Regions from separate parts of the Rouxiella badensis genome, predicted to be linked through region 4. Evidence: predicted binding sites of a transcription regulator. Region 4 holds the regulator's gene; each other region holds the start of a gene.
The links. The regulator CRP, encoded in region 4, controls carbon source genes, mostly activating them, when cyclic AMP is high. The targets are predictions, from matches to a motif close to ATGTGANNNNNNTCACAT.

Region 1: O1V65_RS21215 (YjcB family protein) is a predicted target of CRP. The motif match lies at 1,408-1,425, and genes of this name have one in related genera.
Region 2: O1V65_RS07880 (PTS sugar transporter subunit IIB) is a predicted target of CRP. The motif match lies at 1,189-1,206, and genes of this name have one in related genera.
Region 3: idnD (L-idonate 5-dehydrogenase) is a predicted target of CRP. The motif match lies at 1,977-1,994, and genes of this name have one in related genera.

The regions. Positions count from the first base shown of each region.
Region 1 is NZ_CP114062.1:4,582,039-4,585,186, forward strand. Features, by position in the region: gene bglX (beta-glucosidase BglX) at 1-691, opposite strand, end outside; gene O1V65_RS21215 (YjcB family protein) at 1,008-1,289, opposite strand; gene O1V65_RS21220 (response regulator transcription factor) at 2,021-2,635, shown strand; gene O1V65_RS21225 (acid phosphatase) at 2,716-3,148, shown strand, end outside.
Region 2 is NZ_CP114062.1:1,684,805-1,687,952, forward strand. Features, by position in the region: gene O1V65_RS07875 (PTS cellobiose transporter subunit IIC) at 1-784, opposite strand, end outside; gene O1V65_RS07880 (PTS sugar transporter subunit IIB) at 784-1,104, opposite strand; gene O1V65_RS07885 (LacI family DNA-binding transcriptional regulator) at 1,452-2,465, shown strand; gene O1V65_RS07890 (hypothetical protein) at 2,462-2,905, opposite strand; gene O1V65_RS07895 (LLM class flavin-dependent oxidoreductase) at 3,101-3,148, shown strand, end outside.
Region 3 is NZ_CP114062.1:4,157,703-4,160,850, forward strand. Features, by position in the region: gene O1V65_RS19185 (isochorismatase family protein) at 1-787, opposite strand, end outside; gene idnD (L-idonate 5-dehydrogenase) at 883-1,914, opposite strand; gene O1V65_RS19195 (benzoate/H(+) symporter BenE family transporter) at 2,065-3,148, opposite strand, start outside.
Region 4 is NZ_CP114062.1:4,360,177-4,363,324, forward strand. Features, by position in the region: gene O1V65_RS20045 (YccS/YhfK family putative transporter) at 1-1,028, opposite strand, end outside; gene crp (cAMP-activated global transcriptional regulator CRP) at 1,095-1,727, opposite strand; gene O1V65_RS20055 (OsmC family protein) at 2,072-2,482, shown strand; gene O1V65_RS20060 (LysR substrate-binding domain-containing protein) at 2,504-3,148, opposite strand, start outside.

The sequences.
Region 1 (3,148 bases), 220 kb from region 4:
CTACCGTGTTGTATTCACGACCGCCTTCGACGGCACCATACAGCGCGTAATGTTTCACGTTTGCCATCACGCTTTCTGGTCCGGACGCATCGTCGCCCTGATAGGCTTTAACGGTGACATAGGCCATGCGCGAGGTAAGAAACGTGTCCTCGCCGAAGCCTTCCGACACTCGCCCCCAGCGTGGGTCACGGGTGATGTCGACCATCGGTGAGAAGGTCATATTCAAGCCGTCGGCGGCAGCTTCCTCAGCGGAAATATGTGCGCTAAGCGCCACGGTATTCATGTCCCAGCTTGAGGCTAAACCCAGGCTAATTGGGAAAACGGTACGCTGACCGTGAACGACGTCATAGGCATAGAACGGGGGGATTTTTAATCGGCTGAACTGTACCTGGTCCTGCATGCGGCGAATATCGGGCTTTGTCACGGTGTTGAATACACCGCCGACCTTGCCGGCTCTGATATCAGCCATAATCTTTTCTTTTGGATTATCGGGCCCGACGCTTACCAGATTAAGCTGCCCTATTTTTTCGTCCAGCGTCATTTTTTTCATCAGGCCGGAAATAAAGGCGTCACGTGCTTTGACCTGCAACTGTGGAATTCCCGAGGATTCTGGACGCGTTGTCGGGCTTTGGGCATAAAGCGGAGCGCTCAACGTCAAAAAGAGTGCGCTAATAATATGATGCGTTTTCATTAATTATCCCTTGTCCCATCGTCAGCGTATGGGTAAAGCTCATAAAAACATACAGATAAAGTTTTTTATACATTAGGCATAATGCGTAGAGAGAATCTAATACGGTAATTCGCGCTTTAGCAATTAATATATTTGATTAACAAAGGAAAAATTGTTTTCTGTCGAGGCGACTCGCAAATTTTGGCAAGGGGATGGCGCATTAAAGAGGCAATAAAAGAGCAGGGCAGGGAGGTCAATAAGGGAAAGAGCAAACGGCATCAGCGAAGAAGAGCGCGCGATGCCGCACTAGCAAATTAGAAAAATAAAAATCTATATATCAAGGCATTGGCCAGTTAGTCGGGGTCTGGCTCATAATGTCGATGAACACATGTTTGGAGGTCATCCAGAACTGAGTCACGGCCTCAATACTGAAGGTCATTCCCATTAATCCCATCACAAACCAACAGGTCATAGAGAGGCCCAGGCCGCTACACATGAACGCCAGAGTGTTCTTACTGGTTTGACGGCAAACCACATTTAATTGGCTGGCGAAAAACATCATAAGTGCGCTCAGTAATTCCCAGCGCATCATCATGAATCCAGTAGTCAGGGTATTCATCGAATGGGTTCCTATAATGCAGTCAATCTTTTACGCTTACGAAACAACATATTTTCAGAGCAACGCACTGAATCTAAATAGGTAATAGTAGAAAATTGGAAAAGTTAAATGATGTAAAGTGTGATTCAGGTCACATTCTATCATTGGATTTCGATTTTGTGCAAAAAACAATCTGGAATATTAACCCTCACAAATCGCATAAAAGTTATAAAAATATTCAGCCTTATGCGATTTTAACGAAAATTTAACTTTTCGCCCCATGGCCTCTCCGACTGCTTTGAGGGTTTTGGCCTCTTTATGCACAGATTGATTGGCTTAGCGCTGTGAGCAAAGCTGAAACACTTTTTTCCTTAAAACAGTAGAAATATTAATGCAAAATTTTTTGTTTGGCCGGTTTAGCGCCAAATCCGAACATTTTTGACATTAACTCATAAGAGTTTTTGGAGTTGTTTCTAGCTGCAAAAGCTTTACTAAGAAAAATCCTATCACTACTCTGCGGCGATAATTGTTGCTTTTATGTAAAGTTGAGTCGAAAAGCAACATTCTGGGTTCATCTCGTTAGGGTTAAGTTTTCCAAAATCAACAAGTGGCGATATAAAAAATGGTCATAAGCGTGATTTATGGTTTTTTACTTCTTAATTGAAATTAACAAAATAAACCCTATTCATGATGTGCGGGTAATTTTATATTTTTATGTGCCGTTAGGATGACTCTTTATATTTAAGGGAACTATGAAAAACTTGGTCTTAATGGAACCCCATTCCTTTACCTGCATGGCCATCAGAACGTTAATTCCTGAAGACATTAAAATTCGGGGGGCGTTAAAAGGTTTCCCACCGTTACAGTCTATGCTTGATGCAGAAATGATCGACGTTATCGTCATGGAAATATATGATACAAACCTATTTCCTATGGATGGTATAGACTTTATACGGCGTAACTCTCAGCATTGGAACAACGTCACACTGATCGTCTTTACGGATGTTGATAATATTTTTCTTATCAAAGAGTTAATGAAGTGCAAGGCGCGTGTTTTGATCTCGAAAAAGGACGATATTTCCGAGATAAGGCATGCTATCAATAAAGGGATTTCCGGTGATTATTATTGCAGCCCCAATCTGCTGGCTATCGTTAATGCCGATAATAACGAGCTGTCATTAACCTCAAGCGAACTAAGGGTAATGTCGCTGTTATTAAATAATAGTACCCCAGTGGAAATATCCGAACACCTGGGCGTGAGCTATAAAACCGTACAAACACACAAAAGAAATGTGATGCAGAAATTAGGTGCTCGCAATAGTTTTGGATTGATGAAAATAGGTTATCAATACAAAATCAAACTCTAAAGCGGCTATTTTTTGTCATTTGACTGTCACGTTCTCTCAATAAACTCCTGCCATCTTTTCCCATCATCAGGAGTTTTACCTTGCGTAATTTCGTCGCCGTTCTCGCCTTCCTTATTTTCGGGGCAGCATTCAACGTAAATGCTGCCGACGAAGCCAAACCGTTTATCACCGCCAAAGAGGTAGATTTGACTCAGTATCTGCCTGCACCTCCGGCGGATGATTCAGCGCAAACCAAGGCAGAAATCGCCGAACTTCTGGCGATTCAGGCGAAACGTACCCCTGAGCAAGAGAAGGCCGCTATCGCTGATGCACAGGAAAATGTGTGGCGCTTTGCCGACGTGATGGGGCCAAATTTCGATGCAGCCAGGCTCCCAAAATTGAGTGCTTTTTTTGACCGCATCGTTTCGACCGAAGACGTGGTGGACGATCGCGCTAAAAAATATTTCCATCGCCCACGTCCCTACATGCTTAACGATGAGATCCATCCGTTGCTGAAAAAATCCAGTTCTGGCT
Region 2 (3,148 bases), 2.3 Mb from region 4:
TGAGCCAAAAGGCCTGCAATATTCCCCCGACGATAACGGCGCCGTGAATACCAGCAAACCACAGCAGATGACACAACAGCACGGCAATTAAAATCGCGGGTAATGAATCTGAAGCGGAAATAATCGGCGCAAAAATTGACATTATCGCCTGCGGTAATAACAGGCCAAACTGATGCTGAATAAAAAGGCTTAGTGGGAACAGGGTAATAAATATTGCAAGAATAGGAATTAACAAGTCAAATGACTGCCTTATTTTTGGCGGCACCTGCTCGGGTAATGTAAAGCCAATATTATGCTTTTGCAGGAAGTGCATTAATTCGGTGGAATAAAGGCTGACAAGAATGGCGGTAAATATCCCTTCCCCACCGAGTGACCCGACCGGCAGCGACCCATTATTTTGCGGCGAGGCAACCACCAGAAACGCCATTAACGACAGCATAGCCGCCATAAAGCCGTTCATCTTGTAGCTTATTGCCAGATTGTAGGAGATAGCGGCGGCAATATAGACTGCCATGATGCCCATGGTCATATTGTAGGGCATCATGATTTGGTCGGTGTGCTGGGCGACCATGCCAAGCCACCACTGGGCAAAGGCCCACTGGCTGTTGGCGCTAAACGGCGGATGGGCGAACAGCAGCATAAATGAGCCGACTATCAGGAACGGCATGGAGGAGATAAAGCCGTCTTTGATGGCGACAACGTGGCGCTGACTCGACAGTTTCGCCGCAATAGGGCTAATCCTGTTCTCAATCACGCTGAATAATGACTCACTGAGTGTGCTCATTATTTTGCCTCATCTGAGGTGATCATTTTCAGCGTTTCGTTGAGGATTTTTTCGCCGTTCATCATGCCGTAGTCCATGGTGTTGATGACGGTAATCGGCTTGTTCAACGAGTCACAAACCTGCTTGAATTCAGCCAGTTTGTACTTGATCTGCGGCCCCAATAGACAGCAGTCATAATTCTGAATCTGTTCACTAAACTCATCAAAACCAATGGCGTTAATCTCAACGTCGATATTATTTTGCGCAGCATATTTTTCCATGCGCTGGACAAGCATACTGGTGGACATTCCGGCGGCACAGCACAGTAAGATCTTATTCATTTTTTATCCCTCGGCGTAGTGTTTAAATCAAAATATACAAGGCAACGCCGTTTCTGCAACCGGTTTCAGATTACTTAGCTTGATTTGTGATGGCGATCGCACGCGGGAAGCAATCGTTAAATATTAATGCCAACCAGATGGATTAATATCGCAGTGGGAATATTATTAAACGTAAGGAAAACGTTAAAACACGGCTAATAATAACAGAAGATATAAATAGTTATCGTCACCTATAAATGCGGGTTATTTATTGCCATTGCGTAAAGTCGCTCTCTTCGAATAACTTGTTAGTTCAATAAATAACAAGGTACGATAGTCCACTGCGAAATGCCGTTACGGGGAAGAAAATGAAGACCATGCTTGATGTTGCCAATAAGGCCGGAGTGTCCAAGGCTACCGTTTCACGCGTTTTGGCCGGCAACAGCTATGTAAGCAAAACGACCCGCGATCGCGTTTTCAAGGCGGTAGAAGAAATCGGTTATCGCCCTAATCTGGTCGCCAGAAACCTGGCAACCAGCAAATCGCAGAGCATCGGACTGATGGTCAGTAATACGCTCTATAATGGCCCCTACTTCACCGAACTTCTCTTCCAGACGGCGACGCTGACCGAAAGTTATGGTCGTCAGCTGATCCTCGCCGACGGCAAACACAGCGCCGAAGAGGAGCGTCAGGCGATCGAATTTCTGCTCGATTTACGCTGTGACGGCATCATTGTTTATCCCCGTTTCTTAAATTCAGGCGAACTGACTCAAATCATCGAACGCTCTTCGAAACCGATGATTGTGGTCAATCGCCGACTTGAACATAGCCCGCAGCACTGTGTGTACGCCGACCACCAGCAGTACAGCTTTAACGCCGTCAGCCATCTTATTCAGTGCGGGCATCGCGATATCGCCTTTATCAGCGGTATACCCGGTTCGCCGTCTGCAGACAGCCGCCTGCGGGGCTATCGTCAGGCGCTGGAGAAACATGACATTGCGTATCGAGAACCCTGGGTTGTTGCAGGAAGCTGGTCGCTGGAGAGCGGGCGCGAAGCGGCAAAAACGTTGCTCGCGCGCAACATCTCTTTTAGCGCACTGGTGGCGAGTAATGATGATATGGCGATCGGTGCGGCCAATCAGCTGCACGCGGTGGGAAAACGGGTGCCGCACGATGTCTCATTGATTGGCTTTGATGATATCAAGATGGCGTCGTATTTCATCCCGGCGCTCAGCACCGTTCGCGTACCGGTCGCAGAAATGATTGAAACCACGCTCAAACAGCTAGTCGATATGATGGACGGCCGACCGTTCGATGCCCTCCAGCCGTTCCCCGGCGAGCTTATCGTGCGTGACTCTAGCGGACCTGGGCCGCATCTTTAATCTTCAGGCGAAGCAAAATCTTCACCGAGCCATGCCCCTTTGCAAAACAGTCGCGCAGCGGCCAGGCTCTGCTGATGTCGTCCCGCAGGGTCGGCGGGAATTTGCACCATTTGCAGCAGCATGGCGGTGAAAAACTGTGCCAGCAGCGCGACGGAAATATCTTCTCTAAACACGCCGTTTTGCTGCGCTTCGGCAAAAATGCCCTGCACAATCGCCACCAGCTCATCGCGCGTTTTATGCACCGCAGGAAATACCAGCAGCGTCTGCTGAGTTTCACTCGGGTGTTGAGCAAGAAAATTCAGCAACTTGCGAAAGCTTAACGCCACGCGGTCCATCACCTGATTTTCGGGCACCCAGGCGTCAATTTTTAGCGTCTGCGCCAGCGAAAACAGCCGCTGGTTGAAGGCGTTCAGACTCTCATCGTTCAAGGATTCAGACATATTTTTCCGTCGGATGACTTATTGTTAACGTGCAGGTCCGCAACTTTATCCTATTTAATTTCATCCGCAAACCGCCCCCTTACTCGCTATTTCAATTAGCGCAACTTCATAGCAACTATTGTTGTTTTACTTCGCAACCCCCCGAATCCAATAATCAAAAGCATTACCCTCTGAGCTTAATATAAGGAAAAAAAGATGGGATACCGTTTAAGTTTGTTGGACAAAAGCCCTCTTGACGAACAT
Region 3 (3,148 bases), 200 kb from region 4:
CCAGCATCCAGCCCACGCCCGGACGATCGGCGGTGGTGGCCTGCGGCGGAAGCCAGCTGGCGACGCGGGTGTAGGCGCGTTCAAAAATGTCGGCGGGTGAGGTTGTCCCTGCAAACTTAATGGCGTAGCGCTTGAGCTGCCAGCCTTCATGATGCCAGACGGGCAGCGGCGCAATGCGACGGCCGAGATAGGGTTTCGGCTGCCAACTGGCGTCGGAAGAGGTCGTCACGGTCGACTCTGCACGATTATCAAGCTCGTTTAACGCACCGTCAACGTTGGTCACGTGAGCAAAACGGTCGGTTAGCACCAGTTCGGTACGGAGCTTAATCTCATCGCTGCTCAGCGTCAGGCCTGAAGAATGCGTCATCGGGAAGGTCAGCGTGGCCTCAGTCACGAAGGTCACGTCAAACCCCAGATCCGAGGCGACGCGCGCGGTGGTCTCGCAGCACTGCTCGGTGCGCATTCCACTGATAACAAGATGATTTATCTGACGATCGCGCAGCCAGACATCCAGGCCCGACTCGGTAAGCGCATTGTGCACGTGTTTATAGATGCGCACTTCAGGCTCATGACTGAGGAAAGACATTGGTGTGACGAATCCAGACTCGAGGGCGAAAGGTCCCTGACTGACGTGAAAAATATCAACCAACGGCACGTTGCGGCTCTGACAGCCATCAATGAGACGCGTAAGCGCCTGCCTGAAGGCGGGGAAATCTTCCTGTTGCCAGAAATCTTTTTGTTCGAAAGAACGCTGTACGTCGACGATCAGTAATGCACTGTGAGACATTTTCGGCCCTCCTCTTTTCGGTATAACGCCATATTGCGCGCTGTTCGAAAGGTGAGGAAGGCCAAAAACGGACATGAGGGTGTCTGTGCGGGACGTTAGAACACCAGCTGCACTTTCGCGGCCTTGGTTTTATCAGCTGCAAACTCGAGTGCGGTGGTCAGCTCGTCCTGCGGATACTCGCCCGACAGCAGCGGCATAGGATCGATAACCTTGTTTGCCAGCCATTCGACGGCAGTCACGAACTCTTCGGTAAAGCGGAAGCTGCCGACCCATTTAATCTCTTTGGCTATCAGCATCATCATTGGGAAATCAGGGATGGCGCCGCCCATGCCCACTTGCACCAGCGTACCCTTGGCGCGCGTCACTTCCAGACAGCGGCGAATAGAGGAGTGATGGCCAGAGGCATCGAATGAAATATCAAAATAGCCTTTCTGCTCCAGGTAAGGCGAGAAGTCACCGCTCGCGGCATGCAGCGTTTTGGTGGCACCCATCGCGGTGACAATTTCCAGACAACGCTCACTGAGGTCGGTGCAGACCACTTCGGCAGCACCTTTGGCCTTGGCGGCCGCCGCGATAAGGCTACCTATCGGACCCACGCCTGAGACGAATACCGTCTTACCCTTTACGTCACCGGCCTGATTTACCGCGTGAATAGCCACAGCCAGTGGCTCGGCAAATACCATCAGCCTGTCGCTCACGCTGTTGTCATAGGGAATACACTGGGCATTGTCGACGATTTTATACTGCGTGAAGGCGCCGTTGATGTGTGGGAAATACATCGCGCTGCCGAAGAACTTCATTGTTGTGCACTGATTTTCTTCACCGGCCAGGCAGTATTTACAGGTTTTGCACGGCTTACTCGGATTAAGTGCGACTTTTTGGCCCGGCTTGAGTGCTGCGCTGTCTGATTGCTCAACGACACCGACCACTTCATGGCCAAGCACCATCGCTTCGCGGACTTTAAAATCGCCCACGGCACCGTGTTCATAGTAATGCAGGTCTGAGCCGCAAATCCCGCCTCTCGTGACTTTGACCAGCGTACCGACCCCCTGATAATCCAGCTGCTGATTAACGACGGCGACGTCTTTTTTCCCGGTGACTACGCAAGATTTCGTTTCGATCTTCATGTGATTATTGCTCTTTATCTGGCTAATTATTGAATCAGTAAAGAGACTTTACGGGGGGTAAAATGTGATCACCGTCACTAAAATGCGTGTTACCTAATCCTGTTACTCATAACATGAAGGGCCTCAACTTTTTGAGGCCCTGATTAAAATTTAAGAACGCGGATTACTGATTTTTTCCTGATTTTTTTCAGGCAGGCTGAGGATACCGTGGGTCAGTACCCCTCCTATTAGACCCCAGAAGGCGGAGCCAACGCCAAACAGTTGAATACCTGATGCAGTAATGAGGAAGGTCACGATGGCCGCGTCGCGCTGCTTTTCTTCTGTTAATGCGCGATAGAGGCTGCCAGAAATGGTGCCAAGCAGCGCCAGACCGGCGACAGTATGAATCAGCGGCGCAGGCAGCGCGGTGAACAGCGTACCGATTGAACCGCCCATTACGCCAGCCAGCAGATAAAACACGCCGGCGGCAACGGCGGCGGTATAGCGCTTGTTGGGGTCGGGATGCACGTCTTTGCCCATGCAGATGGCCGCCGTAATGGCCGCAATACCAATAGAGTAGACACCGAACGGGGCAAGAATCAGCGCCAGCAGCGCGGTAACGGTAATCAGCGGCGAGACCGGTACTTTAAACCCAGAGGCATGCAGGGTGGCGATGCCGGGCGCGTTTTGAGAGGCCATCGAGACCACGAAAAACGGCAGACCGATGCCAACCAGCTTCTCCCAGGAGAAATGCGGCATGATAAATTCAGGCGCGGCGAAGTGTACTGCCTGACCGTGGAAGGCGATATCCCCCTGCCAGGCGGCGATCGCTAACCCAACGCACAGCGAAAGAATAACCGAGTAGCGGGCTATCAGGCGTCGTGCAATCAGATACGTCAGGCACATGCCGCCCGCCAGCAGCAGGTTGGTCTGTAGGGAAACAAAGGCATCGAGCCCAAATCGCAGCAAGATACCCGCCAGCATCGCGGCCGAGAGCGCCTGCGGTATATAGCGCATCATTTTGGCGAATAAACCGGTGACGCCGCTCAGTAAAATCAGGCCGCTGGCAAAAACAAATACACCGATCGCGTCATTGAGCGACGTGCCGGGTAAGCTGGTGACCAGCAGCGCCGCGCCCGGTGTCGACCAGGCGGTGACAATCGGCGTACGGTAATACAGTGAGAGCGCGATGCCGGTAACGCCCATGCCGAAACCGAGCATGGTAAACCAGCTGCCTATTTGCGCGAGATTGGCT
Region 4 (3,148 bases):
ATCAGGTCGCGGCGATACAGCGGACGCTGGGTGCGCAGCAGTCGGGCGATGCGGCTGAAATGGTAGTAGCAAAACTGCCCGACGGGATTGTCACGATAGCGAGAGGCTATTTTTTCCAGCGCGGCCAGCTCGTTGGCCATTGTGAACCGCTCCGAGCGCCGATGGTAGAGGATGTCGCTCGCGATAACGCGCAGCCGTGCGGCAATGACCTGCGCATTGCGGCGGATAACCGCCTCGGCGTGGCTTTCCTCAACCAGCTTTTGCACTTCTGCGGGCAGGTGCAGGCTTACGGTGATGTGCTCCTGCAGGTCGAGCGCCACCTGAAAACTGCGCAGCAGCCTTTTATGATGCTGATGATTGCCCGTCGGCAGCATGTGCAGTTGCTGATAGAGGGTGGCAATCAGGTCAATGACCTGCTGTTGTCGTTTCAACAGCGGCGGCAGCGCGGTTTCGGGGTCGGTGTGCTGGGTGAGCAGGCTGTATTTTGCTTCGAAATAATCGGCGAGTTCGACGTAGAGCTGGCTCAGCGTCTCGCGCATCGGCTGCTCTTCGGAGAGCCGAAACCAAAACCAGTTGAACAGCCCATACCAGGCGGTACCTACGACAAACAGCAGCGGAGCGTGCCAGATGGGCACCACACCGGCCATACTGAGGGTAAAGATGCTGGCGACCAGCGCGCCGGGCAGCAGGCGGCCGTGCAGCGGGCTGATTTCACCCGTGACGCCCAGTACCAGCGTCAGGCCAAGCATGATGAGCGGCAGCGGGACATGCCAGTTAATCAGCATCAGCTGGAGAAGAATACTGCTCAAGGCAAACAGCGAACCGCCGATAACCAGACGTTTGAAGAAGCGCTTATGCGGCGTATCGAGACCGGAGATATTGCAGCAGGCGGGGACCAGCGCAAACAGCATCCCGAGCTTCAGCTGACCAAACAGCATGGCAAAACCAATAGGCAGGCAGAGGACCAGCGTCTGTCTCAGCGCGTAGTTAACCTCGGGGTGGTAGAAGATTCGTCGCCAAAGCGTCATTAATTTTGTGTAACGTGACGAATAAAAACGGCGCACCAGAAGACTGCTGCGCCGTTTTTAAGGGGATTAACGGGTGCCGTAAACGACAATCGTTTTACCGTGTGCCGAGATCAGGCTCTGATCTTCAAGCATTTTAAGAATTCGACCGACAGTCTCGCGTGAACAACCGACGATCTGGCCAATTTCCTGACGGGTGATCTTGATCTGCATGCCATCTGGATGGGTCATGGCGTCTGGTTGCTTGGCCAGATTCAGCAGAGTTTGCGCAATGCGTCCGGTTACGTCGAGGAAAGCCAGGTTACCGACTTTCTCCGAGGTAATCTGGAGTCGACTCGCCATCTGTGCAGACAGGCGCATCAGGATATCCGGGTTAACCTGGATCAGCTGACGAAACTTCTTGTAGGAAATCTCAGCGACTTCACAGGCAGTTTTTGCTCTTACCCACGCACTACGTTCCTGACCTTCTTCGAAGAGTCCCAGCTCACCGATGAAGTCACCTTGGTTAAGGTAGGAAAGTATCATCTCTTTGCCTTCTTCATCTTTAATCAGCACGGCAACCGAGCCTTTCACGATGTAGTAAAGCGTTTCGGCTTTTTCACCTTGGTGAATCAGCGTACTTTTAGAGGGGTACTTGTGTATATGACAATGAGACAGGAACCATTCGAGAGTAGGGTCTGTTTGTGGCTTGCCGAGAACCATTAGTTATTATCCTCTTTTTATCGCTGCCCAAAATCACAGGGCTCAAAATCCCTGTTCGGCGATTTTTTACTTCGCGCTCTTTTAGCATATGAACTGACCAGCAATGCTGCAAGCGGCTTGAGGCGTGAATTAGGCAGTAATTTGCCATAATCACCAAGGTTATCCTGTTAAACCCAAAAACCCCGGCCGCAACTTGTTGGAAAGTTTCTTTCGCCTTGTTTGTAGCACAGCTTTGGTGACGTGTCTTGTGTTGTCTCGCTTCAGCATGATGCGGATCGAGTTCCATTGCCAGTTTCAGGGGTTAAGGGTAGTCTGTTTTGAAAATTATTACCGGAGAAAGGCAAATGCAAGCACGTGTAAAATGGGTCGAGGGATTAACGTTTCTCGGTGAGTCTTCTTCTGGCCATCAAATTCTGATGGACGGCAATGCGGGCGACAAATCACCGAGCCCGATGGAGATGCTGCTGATGTCAGCGGGTGGATGCAGCGCCATCGACGTGGTGTCCATTCTGCAAAAAGGCCGCAACGACGTCGTCGGTTGTGAGGTCAAGCTGACCTCCGAACGCCGCGAAGAAGCGCCGCGCCTGTTTACCACCATTAACCTGCACTTCATCGTGACCGGCAAGGGTCTGACGGATAAAGTGGTTGAGCGCGCTGTAACGCTGTCTGCCGAAAAATATTGCTCGGTTTCGCTGATGCTGGGCAAGGCAGCGACTATCACCCACAGCTTTGAAGTTATTGATTCAATAGAATAAGCTTGAGTGCTGTGCGGCACGTTACCAAGGGTAACGCTGACAGTGCAGCCGCAGCAGGTCTAAGAAACGCCGCGCCGTTAAGGTTAGCGGCGTTTTTTGTGAGTAAACCAGGCAGTATTGCGCCGCCGGCAGGCTGTCGACAGGCAGGCGGCAAAGCTTGTCTTCCATGAAGAACGGCGTCGCCATGGCGTTGCCGACCACCGACAGATAATCCCCGTTCAGCATCATCATCAGCCCGCTAATCAATGAGTCGGTACGGATAGGCGATTTCACCGCGTGGCAGCCGTTTTCCTCCAGCAGGGCAGCAAGCTGCTGGTAATAACCCATGTCCGTCTCGGGAAGCAGCCAGCTTGCCTCTCTCAATTCGCTTAACGACGTGGCCTGCGCCAGCGGATGCTGCCTGCGGGCGACGACGCAGAACGGCGCACTGAACAAGGGCTCGCACACCATGTCTTCGATGGGGAGTCCGACGCCCAGCGTGCCGATGGCGAAATCCAACCTTCCCTCACGCAATGAAGGCAGCAGGGTCGAGAGCTGCGACTCCTTGATATGCAATTTTGCCTGCGGATATTGCGCCGTGAACTCACTGGCCAGCGCGGGAAAAATGGTCAGCGCCAGCAGCGACGAGAAGCCGACCGCCACCGATCCCTGCGAGAATTGGTTGAT